DNA from 3 places in the Clostridium sp. SHJSY1 genome. Region 3 is predicted to be linked to each of the others. Evidence: riboswitches for the same ligand, from Rfam matches in the RefSeq annotation. Region 3 holds a riboswitch; each other region holds the start of a gene.
The links. Region 3 has a riboswitch for thiamine pyrophosphate ahead of thiT (energy-coupled thiamine transporter ThiT). Riboswitches for the same ligand answer to the same signal wherever they lie in the genome.

Region 1 (3,834 bases), on a different contig from region 3:
TTTATATATTCATATACACTCAATTCTTTTCACCTCTTTAACCTAAAAATCCTGTTAAAGGTGATGATGCATTGCCCTTTGTACTTTCAGCTCCAAGACCAGCTAAGTATGCTTCTCGCCCCGCTTCTACAGCTTTTTTAAAAGCTCTAGCCATAGCCACTGGATCCTTTGCTGAAGAAAGTGCTGTATTAATTAAAACTGCAGCTGCTCCCATCTCCATAGCAAGAGTTGCATCTGAAGGTCTCCCTATACCAGCATCAACTATTATAGGAGCATCTATTTCATCTATCATAATCTCTATTAGTTCTTTAGTCCTTATTCCTCTATTACTTCCTATTGGTGCCCCAAGTGGCATTACTGCTATAGCACCTGCTTCTGCCATTCTCTTTCCCATCATTAAGTCTGGGGTCATATATGGTAAAACATTAAATCCTTCCTTTGCTAATATTTCTGTAGCCTTTAGAGTCTCTAAATTATCTGGCATTAAATATTTAGTATCAGAAATAACTTCTATTTTTACCCAATTTCCACATCCCATAGCTTTAGCTAACCTTGCTATTCTAATAGCTTCTTCTGCATTTCTAGCCCCTGAAGTATTTGGAAGTAGAATTATATCCTTAGGTATATATTCTATTATGTTTTCTTCCTTGTTATCTAAATCTACTCTTCTTACAGCCATAGTAACTATATTTGTACCAGATTCTCTAACTACATCTGGAAGTATTTTATTATTACCATACTTCCCTGTACCAACTAATAGTCTTGAACTTAATTCCTGTTTTCCTAATATAAATTTATCCATTTTAAATCCCCCAATATTTTAAATTTCTATTTCATTTAATAATAATCTAAGAACTGTATTAGCTTCATGATTTGCTACAATTGCAACTCTTGGAGCCATAAGCCCTTCATTAATTCCAGCTTCATGAACTCTATCCCCACAAATATATAACCTGTCCCCTATCTTTTTGGTTGTTATAATATTATTTGAGTAAAATCCAGCCATTCCTGATGCTGATACAACTTTTGTATCTTTAAAGTTTTTTAACACTTCTCCAACTATAATTGCTTTATAAGAAGCATTATCAAAAGCTTCTACAACTATATCAAAGCCTTTAAAAATATCTTCTATATTATCCTTTTCCACTTTTTTATCTATAGCTTCTACTTTTATAAAAGGATTAATCTCTGTAAGTATATCCTTTAATGCCTCAACTTTTTTCATCCCTATATGCTTTATATAGTACTGCTGCCTATTTAGATTACTAGGTTCAACCACATCAAAGTCTATAATCTTTATATGTCCAACTCCAATTCTAGCTAAGGATATAGCCACATTTGACCCAAGCCCTCCAGCACCTGCAATGGCAACTTTTCCTTTTTTTAATTTTTCATGTACCTTTGGTGTATGTCGACTAACCATTAATGCTTCAAGTTCTTCTTTATTTGGTATTTCACCTTTTTTAATAAAAGAAAGTCTATCCCCATCTTTTACATTTCTATCTTCTTTTATTGGAAATCCATTTAGTATTACAATATCAGCCCCTTTTTTATATTGATCCCTTAGTTTATATGCTGAAACTTCTTGAACTTCTCTCTCTTTTTCATTTATTAAAACCTTCATGATTTAGCCTCCTCCAACAAAGCTTATTACTTCCATAACATTACTATTTTTAAGTACTATTTTTGCAAAATCTTCTTTGGTTACAATAACTCCATTAAGTTCAATCACTACTTTATCTTTATTTATAGTAAGTTCATCTAAAAACTTATCTAGTGTTTTTTCTACCTTTAACTCAAATTCTTTTCCATTTACCTTCATTAAAATCACACCTCCTATTAATTTTTTCCATATAAAAAAGACTTACCCATAGGCAAGTCTTAAAATCAAATTTCATAAATGAATACACAGTATTCCCTGCTTCCCTACGGTGGTACTAACCACATCAGGTTAAAGGGTGTCAATTCTAACAGAATATCTCTCAGCCAACTCAAAGTCAGCACCCCTAGCCTTTATATTATATTTTCTAATATTCATATTACAACTTCAAGTAATTTTTGTCAATTTTAAAAATCTAAAGTAGCAAAATAATCCTCTATAGTTTCTGCTCTTCTTATTTGTTTAGTAGAGCCATCTTCTTGAAGTAAAATTTCAGCAGATTTCAATTTCCCATTATAGTTATATCCCATTGCAAATCCATGAGCACCAGTATCATGAATTACTAGTATATCTCCTTTATCTATCTTTGGAAGACTACGATCTACTGCAAATTTATCATTATTTTCACATAAAGATCCTACTACATCATAAACATGATCACAAGTTTCATTTTCTTTACCCATTACAGTTATATGATGATATGCTCCATACATTGCAGGCCTCATTAAGTTAACAGCACATGCATCTACCCCAATATATTCTTTATATATATGCTTTTCATGAACTGCAGTTGTTACAAGGTGTCCATAAGGTCCAAGCATGAAACGTCCAAGTTCTGTATATATAGCCACATCTCCCATTCCTGCTGGTATTAATATCTCTTCATAAGCTTTCCTTACACCTTCACCTATAGCCATAATATCATTAGGTTCTTTATCTGGTGTATATGGAATTCCTACTCCTCCTGAAAGATTTATAAATCCAATATGCACACCTGTTTCTTCTTTTAATTCCACTGCTACCTTAAATAAAATCTTAGCAAGTTCTGGATAATAATCGTTTGTAACTGTATTACTTGCTAAAAACGAATGCATTCCAAATTCTTCAACCCCTAATTCTTTCAATTTTAAGAATGCTTCTGTCATTTGTGCTCTTGTTAATCCATATTTTGCATCACCTGGATCATCCATTATAGTAGTTCCAAGAGCAAACTTTCCACCTGGATTATATCTAAATGAAATTGTTTTAGGAATTCCAGCAACTTCTCTTAAAAAGTCAATATGAGTTATATCATCTAAATTAATAGTAGAATTTAACTTACGTGCATATTGAAATTCTTCAGCTGGAGTATTATTTGATGAAAACATAATATCATCCCCAACAAATCCACACTTTTCAGACATAATAAGTTCAGTTAAAGAAGAGCAATCCATTCCACAGCCTTCTTCTTTTAAAATTTTAAGAATATATGGATTAGGTGTTGCCTTTACTGCAAAATATTCTTTAAATCCTTTATTCCATGAAAAAGCTTCATTTAGTTTTCTTGCATTTTCTCTAATTCCTTTTTCATCATATAGATGAAATGGTGTTGGAAATTCTTTTATAATCTCTTCTAATTGCTCTTTTGTAACAAATGGCTTTTTACTCATTAAATCTTCATCCTTTCATCATTTCAATTAACTTCATCTCATTAATTAAAGCATCTTTAAATACTTTAACTAAATTGTTATTACTTGAATATAAACAGGTTGAATTTAGTTCATCCCCAATTTCACCAGTTAAAACATATTTCGAGTCAACTATAAGTCTAACTTGAGATTTATCTTTCTCATCATGATATATTATAGCCCCATCCAAGGTAAATGTAGAATCTGTAATTGCAACTATTTTAATTTCTCTACTTATAAGATCAATTAATTCTGATCTTACTTCATCAAGTCTTTCTGCACACATATCTAAATAAACTCTTTCTTTAGCTTGTACTAACATATTTCTAAATTTATCTTGAATATGTTTTTCACCTTTTACTGTTATATATCCGTTTGTTTCTTCTTTTCTTTTTGGAACATTTTTTATAAGCTCAGTCTTATTTTTCTCTAAAACACGAATTTTATTATTGCAAAATTCATCTATACTAACTGGAGTATATAAAATAGCCCCATCCTCTATAATAT
Region 2 (3,834 bases), on a different contig from region 3:
TTAAGCACAGTTATGCATATAATAAGTTAGGAATCTTAGTTTATTTGATTAGAAAAACATTATTACAGGAGGAGGACATTGAAAAAAATTATAGTTTTTCAATGCCCTCATTTATAATGGAAAATTTCATGAAAACATCTTTAGTTTTTCTTCTATTACAGAAATTCCTTTTTTTATATCATGATTACTAACACTAGCAATACTAAGTCTAATTCCTTTTTTATAAAATTTATCATAAAAATAAAATCTTTTACCATGTCCAACAATAACTTTAGATTTTTCAAGTTCTTTTACTAAAATATCTTCGTTAACCCATTCTGGAAGTTCTAGGTAACAGTAAAACCCAGAATGACTTTTTATTACTTTTACATCAAGATATTCTAAAGATTTTAAACTTTCATTTAAAATATCATATTTGCTCTTTAGATCGGCAGTTACCAATGAAGTGTGCTTATAAAGTAGCTTGCTTTGAAGGTAAATTTCCAAAGTGGCTTGTGACAATAAGGAAGGTGTAGGGTAAGAGAAAAAATGAATTTTATACATACATTTTTTTAAGGATTTAATTAAATTTGTAGGAGAGACTATAAAACCTATTCTCATCCAAGGCATAATTTTAGAAAAACTACTTATGTAAAATACGTGTTCATGATCAGAATACGAAAATATAGGATCATAGTTTCTATCTTCATCTATACATGAAAAATAGTCATCTTCTACTATATATACATCATATTTTTTAGCAAGTTTAGCTATAGTTTTTCTTTGACTTTTATTTAAAGTAGTTCCTAAAGGATTATGATGCCTTGGAATGACATAAAAAAACTTAATACTCTCTTCCTTGAATATTCTTTCAAGTTCTTTAAGGTCAATTCCATTTTCATTTCTTTCTATACCAATTACAGGAACATTACTATTTTTTAGTCCTTCAATATACATTGCATAAGTAGGTTGTTCTATTAAAATAGTTGTTTTTCTATTTGGAAGCTCTAACATATTTAATGCACTTAAAGTTTGACAAATGCCCATATTAATAAAAATATTATCTCTAGAAGTAAATATTTGAGAGTTAGAAAGATGAGTAACAAGTCTATCTCTTAATGAGTCAATGCCATAAATACCACTTTCTAAAGAATAATTGCTATAAATATCTCCAGCCCATTTTAAACAGTGCTTTAAGTCTTCAGTATTCATATTACCTATAATAGTATTACCACTATAAAAATTTATTGTATCACATTCAACATTATTTCTACTTAATGTTTCTGCCACAAAAAAACCACTTTTAGGTGAGGAATAAATAATGTGATTATTTTTTAAGGTTTCATAAGCCTTTATAACTGAATTTTTTGAGCAATTATATTTTGTGGTTAAATTTCTAATAGAGGGTATTTTTGATCCAGGTTTTAATTCGCCTTTTTGTATTGATTCATTTATATCATCTGCAATTATCATATATATACTTTTCAAGTTCAATACCTCCTATCTATATAATTTCAGAATATCATAGTATGGTTGAATTTTCTATAACAGTGATAAAAGATAGAAGTGTGTTATGGAGTAAATTCTTTTTGATTCATATTTATAATTTCTTGAAATAAAAAGTAAATAATAGTATAATCAGAATAAAATAGAAAAAAACTTGCTAGGGGTGCCAATTTGGCTGAGAGGGAGTAAAATCCTAACCCTTGTAACCTGATATGGATAATGCCATCGGAGGGAAGCAATATTAACTTTACTATATTAACATATATAATTATGTAGTGATTTTAGCTTGCTTTGGCAAGCTTTTTTTTATAGCAAAAAAACAAGGAGGGTTTATTAATGAATTATACAACTCAAATGGATGCAGCAAAAAAGGGAATCATTACAAGAGAAATGAAAATAGTAGCAGAAAAGGAAAATATGAATGTAGAAGAATTAAGATCTTTAGTGGCAGAGGGAAAGGTAGCAATTCCTGCAAATAAAAATCATAAAACTCTTAGCCCAGAAGGAGTGGGACAAGGACTTAAAACTAAAATTAATGTTAATCTTGGTATATCAAAAGATTGTCCTGAATGTGATAAGGAGTTAGAAAAAGTAAGAGTTGCTCTTGAAATGAAAGCAGAAGCCATAATGGATTTGTCTAACTATGGTAAAACAGAAGGAATGAGAAGAAAAATAGTTGAAATGTCTACTGCAATGCTTGGGACTGTACCAATATATGATGCTGTAGGTTTTTATGATAAAGAGTTAAAAGATATAACTGCTGAAGAATTTTTAGAAGTAGTAGACAAACATGGACAAGATGGAGTAGATTTTATAACAATACATGCAGGGATTAATAGAGAAGCTGTTGAAACAGTGAAAAGAAATAAGAGATTGACTAGTGTAGTTTCAAGAGGTGGATCATTATTGTTTGCCTGGATGGAGCTAAATAATAAAGAAAATCCATTTTATCAACATTTTGATAAACTTTTAGATATATGTGCTAAATATGACATGACAATATCTTTAGGGGATGCATTAAGGCCAGGATCAATTAATGATTCAACTGATGCTAATCAAATAAAGGAACTTATAACTCTTGGAGAACTTACAAAAAGAGCTTGGGAAAAAAATGTGCAAATTATAATTGAAGGACCAGGGCATATGGCACTGAATGAAATACAAGCAAATATGTTATTAGAAAAGAAATTATGTCATGGAGCACCTTTCTATGTTTTAGGACCTTTAGTTACAGATGTTGCTCCAGGGTATGATCATATAACATCCGCAATAGGAGGAGCTATAGCAGCTACTTATGGAGCAGACTTCTTATGTTATGTTACACCAGCAGAACATTTAAGATTACCAGATCTAAAAGACATGAAAGAAGGGATTGTAGCATCAAAGATTGCAGCTCACGCAGCGGATATAGCAAAAGGAATTAAAGGGGCAAGAAATTGGGATAATGCAATGAGTAAAGCACGGGCTGATTTAGATTGGGAAGCTATGTTTAATTTAGCTATTGATGGTGAAAAGGCAAGAAGATACAGGGCTGAATCAAAGCCACATGATGAAGAGTCATGTACAATGTGTGGAAAAATGTGTTCAATGAGAACAATGAAAAAGATTTTAAATGGGGAAGATTTAAATATCCTTAGAGATTAAATAGAAAAATAATAGATGGATTGATTTAATGTAAATTTTAAATCAATCCATCTATTTTTTGTAATAATGTAAAAATTGTCAAGAGTTTTTAAGTAATTTGATAAAATATTCGGTTTAAACTTGAAAAAAAATTTTTTTCCAGAAAAAGTTAAAAATATATTTACAAGGATAAAAGTTAGTTGTAAAATAAACAACAAAATCAAAAAAAATACAACTAGGGAATAAAAAGGGGGATTAACATGAAGAGTAAGAAGTTTATTTCGCTTATTACTACTTTAGCATTAACTACTACAATAGCATTAAATAGTAGTACATTGTCAGCTTTGGGAAAAGATGTGTCTACTGATGAGTTGAAACAAGTTTTAAAGAGTGAAGTAGAGGCAAAAATTTTAAATCAAACAAAATATATTAAAGGAAATTCCTTAACAGAAAAGGTGGTTAATGAAAATGGGTCAAGTTCTAATTTAGAAGAAGAGATTAGAGTTATAGTTCAATTAGAAGATACACCTGCAATAAAAGATAATAGTGCAGAATATAATGACTCAATAAAGGTAAAAGAAGAAGAAATTAAATCATCTCAAAATGATGTGATTGTTAAGGTTGAAGCTATAACAGGAACAACTGTAAAAAGAAGTTTCGGATATTTAGTTAATGGTTTTTCTATAAATACTAAGAGAAAATATATAGATAAGTTAAGAGCTGTAG
Region 3 (3,834 bases):
TACTTATAAGGATGGTTTATATACAAAGTCAATGGATGGCAAAGAATCTATAGACGTATTAAATAATACTCCATTAACTTTTTCAAATATAGTAATACAAAAAACAAATATAAATTTAAGCAATGACAATCTGCATTTAAATATAGACCTTATAGGCAAAGGAGAAGGACATATTCTATCTCAAGGTAAAGTTATAGATGTAACCTGGGAAAAAACTTCTGATGACTCAAGAACTGTATTGTATGATAAATCAGGAAGCAAGGTTCCCCTCTCTCCTGGAAAAACTATATGGCATATTATTGATAATAAAAGTAATTTATCTATAGGGTCTTCCTCCAAATAATGTAGTATCAATTAGTTTAATTTCATTTAGACTAACAAACTCATTCATTTGAATTAGTTAAGTTAGTCTATTTTTTTTATTGCCTAACATTATCGCTTCTGATATAGTTAACATTATCACTATTGATAATGTTAATTAAATATATTTTGGAGGTACAAATATGCAAAAGATAGCAATAATAACCGATAGCGGTTCTGATCTATCACCAAGTTTATTAAAAGAACATAATATTTATTCTCTACCTTTTAGAATTATTTATTCTGATAATGAATATGAAGATGGAGTAACTATAACTCCACATGAACTATACAATAATTTAGAAAAAGAAATTCCTACAACTTCTTTACCTAGTAGGGAAAAAATTGAAAATATATTAACTACTCTTGAAGAAGAAGGATACACTCATGTTATCGCTATACATATATCAAGTGCTCTTTCTGGCACAATTAACTCTGTAAGATTAGCTTTAGAAGACCACCCAAAGCTTACAAGTTACGTTTATGATACAAAAACATTATGTATGGCTGAAGGTTCTATAGCCTTATCTGTTTCAAGTTTAATTAAAGAAGGAAAAACTTTTGAAGAAATAATCTCTATGCTTCCATGCATTAGAGAAAAAGTACATACTTACTTTACACTAGCTACTCTTGAATATCTTAAAAGGGGAGGTAGAATAGGTAAAGTTGCTGGAACAATTGGAGAACTTTTAAATCTTAAGCCAATAGTTTTTGTAGGTGATGATGGTGTTTATCAAACCTTTGCTAAAGCTAGAGGTCGTAAACAATCTATAAACAAATTGAAAGAAATTATTGAAAGCTACCTAGATAAAAATAAATGCAACATCTGGATTATCGAAGGAAACGCTATTGAAGAAAGTCAAGGACTTCTTAATTCTTTAAAAGACCACACTAATGTTAATAAAATTTCTATCGCCACAGTAGGACCTGCTTTAGGAGTTCATACTGGACCTGGATTACTTGGCTTCATTATAGAGGAACTTTAATTTATATATGAACGAGAAAGACCTTAAGGCTGAAGAAAAACGATTATATGAAGAATATAAGCAAAAACTTTCTGACTTAAAAAAAATAAGAAAAGAGAACGAAGCCGTAGGTCAGGTGTTTACTAAGGGGTTGCTTCCTATTTATATTCTTTATATTTTAAGTTTAAATCCATCAAACGGAAATGATATTTCTCACAAAATAGGTGAAAGAACTAATGGATTATGGATTCCTAGCACAGGAGGGATATACCCTATTTTAAAAAAACTTGAAAAACAAGGAGATATTGTTGGTGAATGGAATGACCCAAAGAAGAAATTTCAAAAAATATATAGGTTAACTGAAGAAGGAATAAAAAACTTTGAAAACAAAAAAAAATTATTAAAGCCTAAAATTGAAGAATCCTTAGAGGTGTTTAAAATTATTTATAATGATATTTACTAGATATACTTAGGTATATCTTTTTTCTTTTAAGGCATCCTAATATATAGGAGGTACTTATAAATGAAAGTAACAATAATAGATAAAAATAATATGGAAGCCTATGTTGCCCTTGATGATGGAAGTATTGCATCTATTCCATTAAACCAAGTGCCTAATTCAAATATAGGTGATACCATTTGTGTATCAACAGTAAATACAATATGTAGTCCAAATCCCCAAAATTCGTCGAGTATGGTTGTTAATAAGTTAATTGACTTTTTTTAATACAAGGCATAGAATAAAAGCAGAATTAAATTTATCTGCTAGGGGTGCCTAAAGGCTGAGAGATGTGCATCATTAACCCTTGTACCTGATCTGGTTAATTCCAGCGTAGGAAAGCAATTATAATTAATATTATTAAAGCTTTAGGACTTCTAGCAGGATTACTAGGAGGTTTTTTTATGAATTTTTTAAATGATTGGTCAGATAGGCTAACTAATTACTTTACTGGCTTTTCTGCAAAGTTCCAAACTTTAATAAGTAATCCAAGCTTATTTATTGGATTATTTGGATTAGCTATAATTATTGTTGCTTTAATTAGGTTTAAAAAAATAGAGCTTAATGCTAAAATTATGAGTCGTATTGGAATAGCTTTAGCTCTTGCATGTGTTTTACAAGTTTTTAGAATATACCACTTTCCTGCTGGTGGAAGTGTTACACTTGGAGGAATGGTTCCTATTTTATTAATTGCCTTCATTTACGGCCCTGAAATAGGAATGTTAACAGGTTTTTTATATGGACTTTTGAATTTATTCCTTGATCCTTATTTTGTCCATCCTGTCCAAATTTTATTTGATTATCCACTACCATCCTTAGCTATAGGTCTTGCTGGATACTTTAGAAGTAAACCCATATTAGGGACAGCAATAGCTTTTGTAGCTAAATTTATTTGTCACTTTATTTCAGGAGTAGTATTCTTCTCTTCTGATGCTTTATCGGCTGGAATGCATCCATGGATATATTCCTTGGTTGTAAATGCTCCAATGGTAACAGCTGATGCAGTTATATGCATTGCATTGATTGCTTTCCTTCCATTTGCAACATTATTAAAGCAAGCTAAAGCTTAAAATAAAAGGACCTCCTCAATGGAGATCCTTTTATTTTAACTATTCACATTCTATTGCATCAACTGGGCAACTAGACTCTGCTTCTTTAGCTGCATCCTCACAACCTGATGGTACTTCATCTACAATTGCATGAGCCTTACCGTCATCCCCTAATTCAAATACTTCTTCACATACAGATGGACATAATCCACATCCAACACAAGTATCTTGATCTACTTTTGCTATCATAATTAATTCCCCTTTCTTTTAGGATATTTTCATAAACTATTATCCCCAAAGAAAAGAAAATTATTAATATAATCCTTCAAAAATTAATGAATACAAAGGATTGTCTGATACATATTCTTCTGCTTTTCCTTGTTCTAAAGCTTCAGTGAACTCCAAATCTATAGGTAATTCACCTATTAAAGATAACCCTAAATACTCCGCATGCTCTTCTGCAGATTTCTTACTAAACACACGCAACTTTTTTTCACACCCATCACATACTATATAAGCCATATTTTCTACTACACCTTTTACTTTTACTCCTATTTTTTCTGCCATTATAACAACTTTCTTGACTATCATAGAAACCATATCTTGTGGTGTAGATACTATAACCAATTCTTTTATAGGAAAATCTTGCATTACAGTTAATGCAATGTCTCCTGTTCCTGGAGGCATATCAATTAATAGATAATCTAAATCTCCCCATTCTGTATCTATGTACATTTGATTCAAAACTCCAGTGATTACTGGTCCTCTCCATATAACTGGTTGGTCTTCTACTGGTGTAATTAAGTTCATAGACATAACCCTAACCCCACTAGAAGTCTCTACAGGTAAAAATTTCACTGTATTTTCATCTATAGGTGTTATCTTTGCTCTTTGATTATTAATCCCAAAGAATCTAGGCATAGATGGCCCAGTAATATCAGCATCTAAAACTCCAACTTTA

Region 1: linked by a shared signal. The riboswitch ahead of thiS (sulfur carrier protein ThiS) and the one ahead of thiT (energy-coupled thiamine transporter ThiT) in region 3 are both predicted to bind thiamine pyrophosphate.
Region 2: linked by a shared signal. The riboswitch ahead of thiC (phosphomethylpyrimidine synthase ThiC) and the one ahead of thiT (energy-coupled thiamine transporter ThiT) in region 3 are both predicted to bind thiamine pyrophosphate.

The regions. Positions count from the first base shown of each region.
Region 1 covers NZ_JANDMF010000002.1:253,149-256,982, forward strand. Annotated here, with positions in the region: gene thiH (2-iminoacetate synthase ThiH) at 1-23, opposite strand, end outside; gene NNC19_RS02385 (thiazole synthase) at 38-802, opposite strand; gene thiF (sulfur carrier protein ThiS adenylyltransferase ThiF) at 821-1,624, opposite strand; gene thiS (sulfur carrier protein ThiS) at 1,628-1,822, opposite strand; TPP riboswitch at 1,907-2,018, opposite strand; gene NNC19_RS02400 (diaminopimelate decarboxylase) at 2,068-3,309, opposite strand; gene NNC19_RS02405 (helix-turn-helix domain-containing protein) at 3,317-3,834, opposite strand, start outside.
Region 2 covers NZ_JANDMF010000071.1:11,425-15,258, forward strand. Annotated here, with positions in the region: gene NNC19_RS21785 (CBM35 domain-containing protein) at 1-4, shown strand, start outside; gene NNC19_RS21790 (PLP-dependent aminotransferase family protein) at 127-1,467, opposite strand; TPP riboswitch at 1,635-1,736, shown strand; gene thiC (phosphomethylpyrimidine synthase ThiC) at 1,822-3,129, shown strand; gene NNC19_RS21800 (S8 family serine peptidase) at 3,369-3,834, shown strand, end outside.
Region 3 covers NZ_JANDMF010000009.1:33,825-37,658, forward strand. Annotated here, with positions in the region: gene NNC19_RS06555 (DUF3048 domain-containing protein) at 1-343, shown strand, start outside; gene NNC19_RS06560 (DegV family protein) at 504-1,346, shown strand; gene NNC19_RS06565 (PadR family transcriptional regulator) at 1,354-1,788, shown strand; gene NNC19_RS06570 (hypothetical protein) at 1,849-2,052, shown strand; TPP riboswitch at 2,083-2,181, shown strand; gene thiT (energy-coupled thiamine transporter ThiT) at 2,229-2,894, shown strand; gene NNC19_RS06580 (ferredoxin) at 2,934-3,122, opposite strand; gene NNC19_RS06585 (Mrp/NBP35 family ATP-binding protein) at 3,186-3,834, opposite strand, start outside.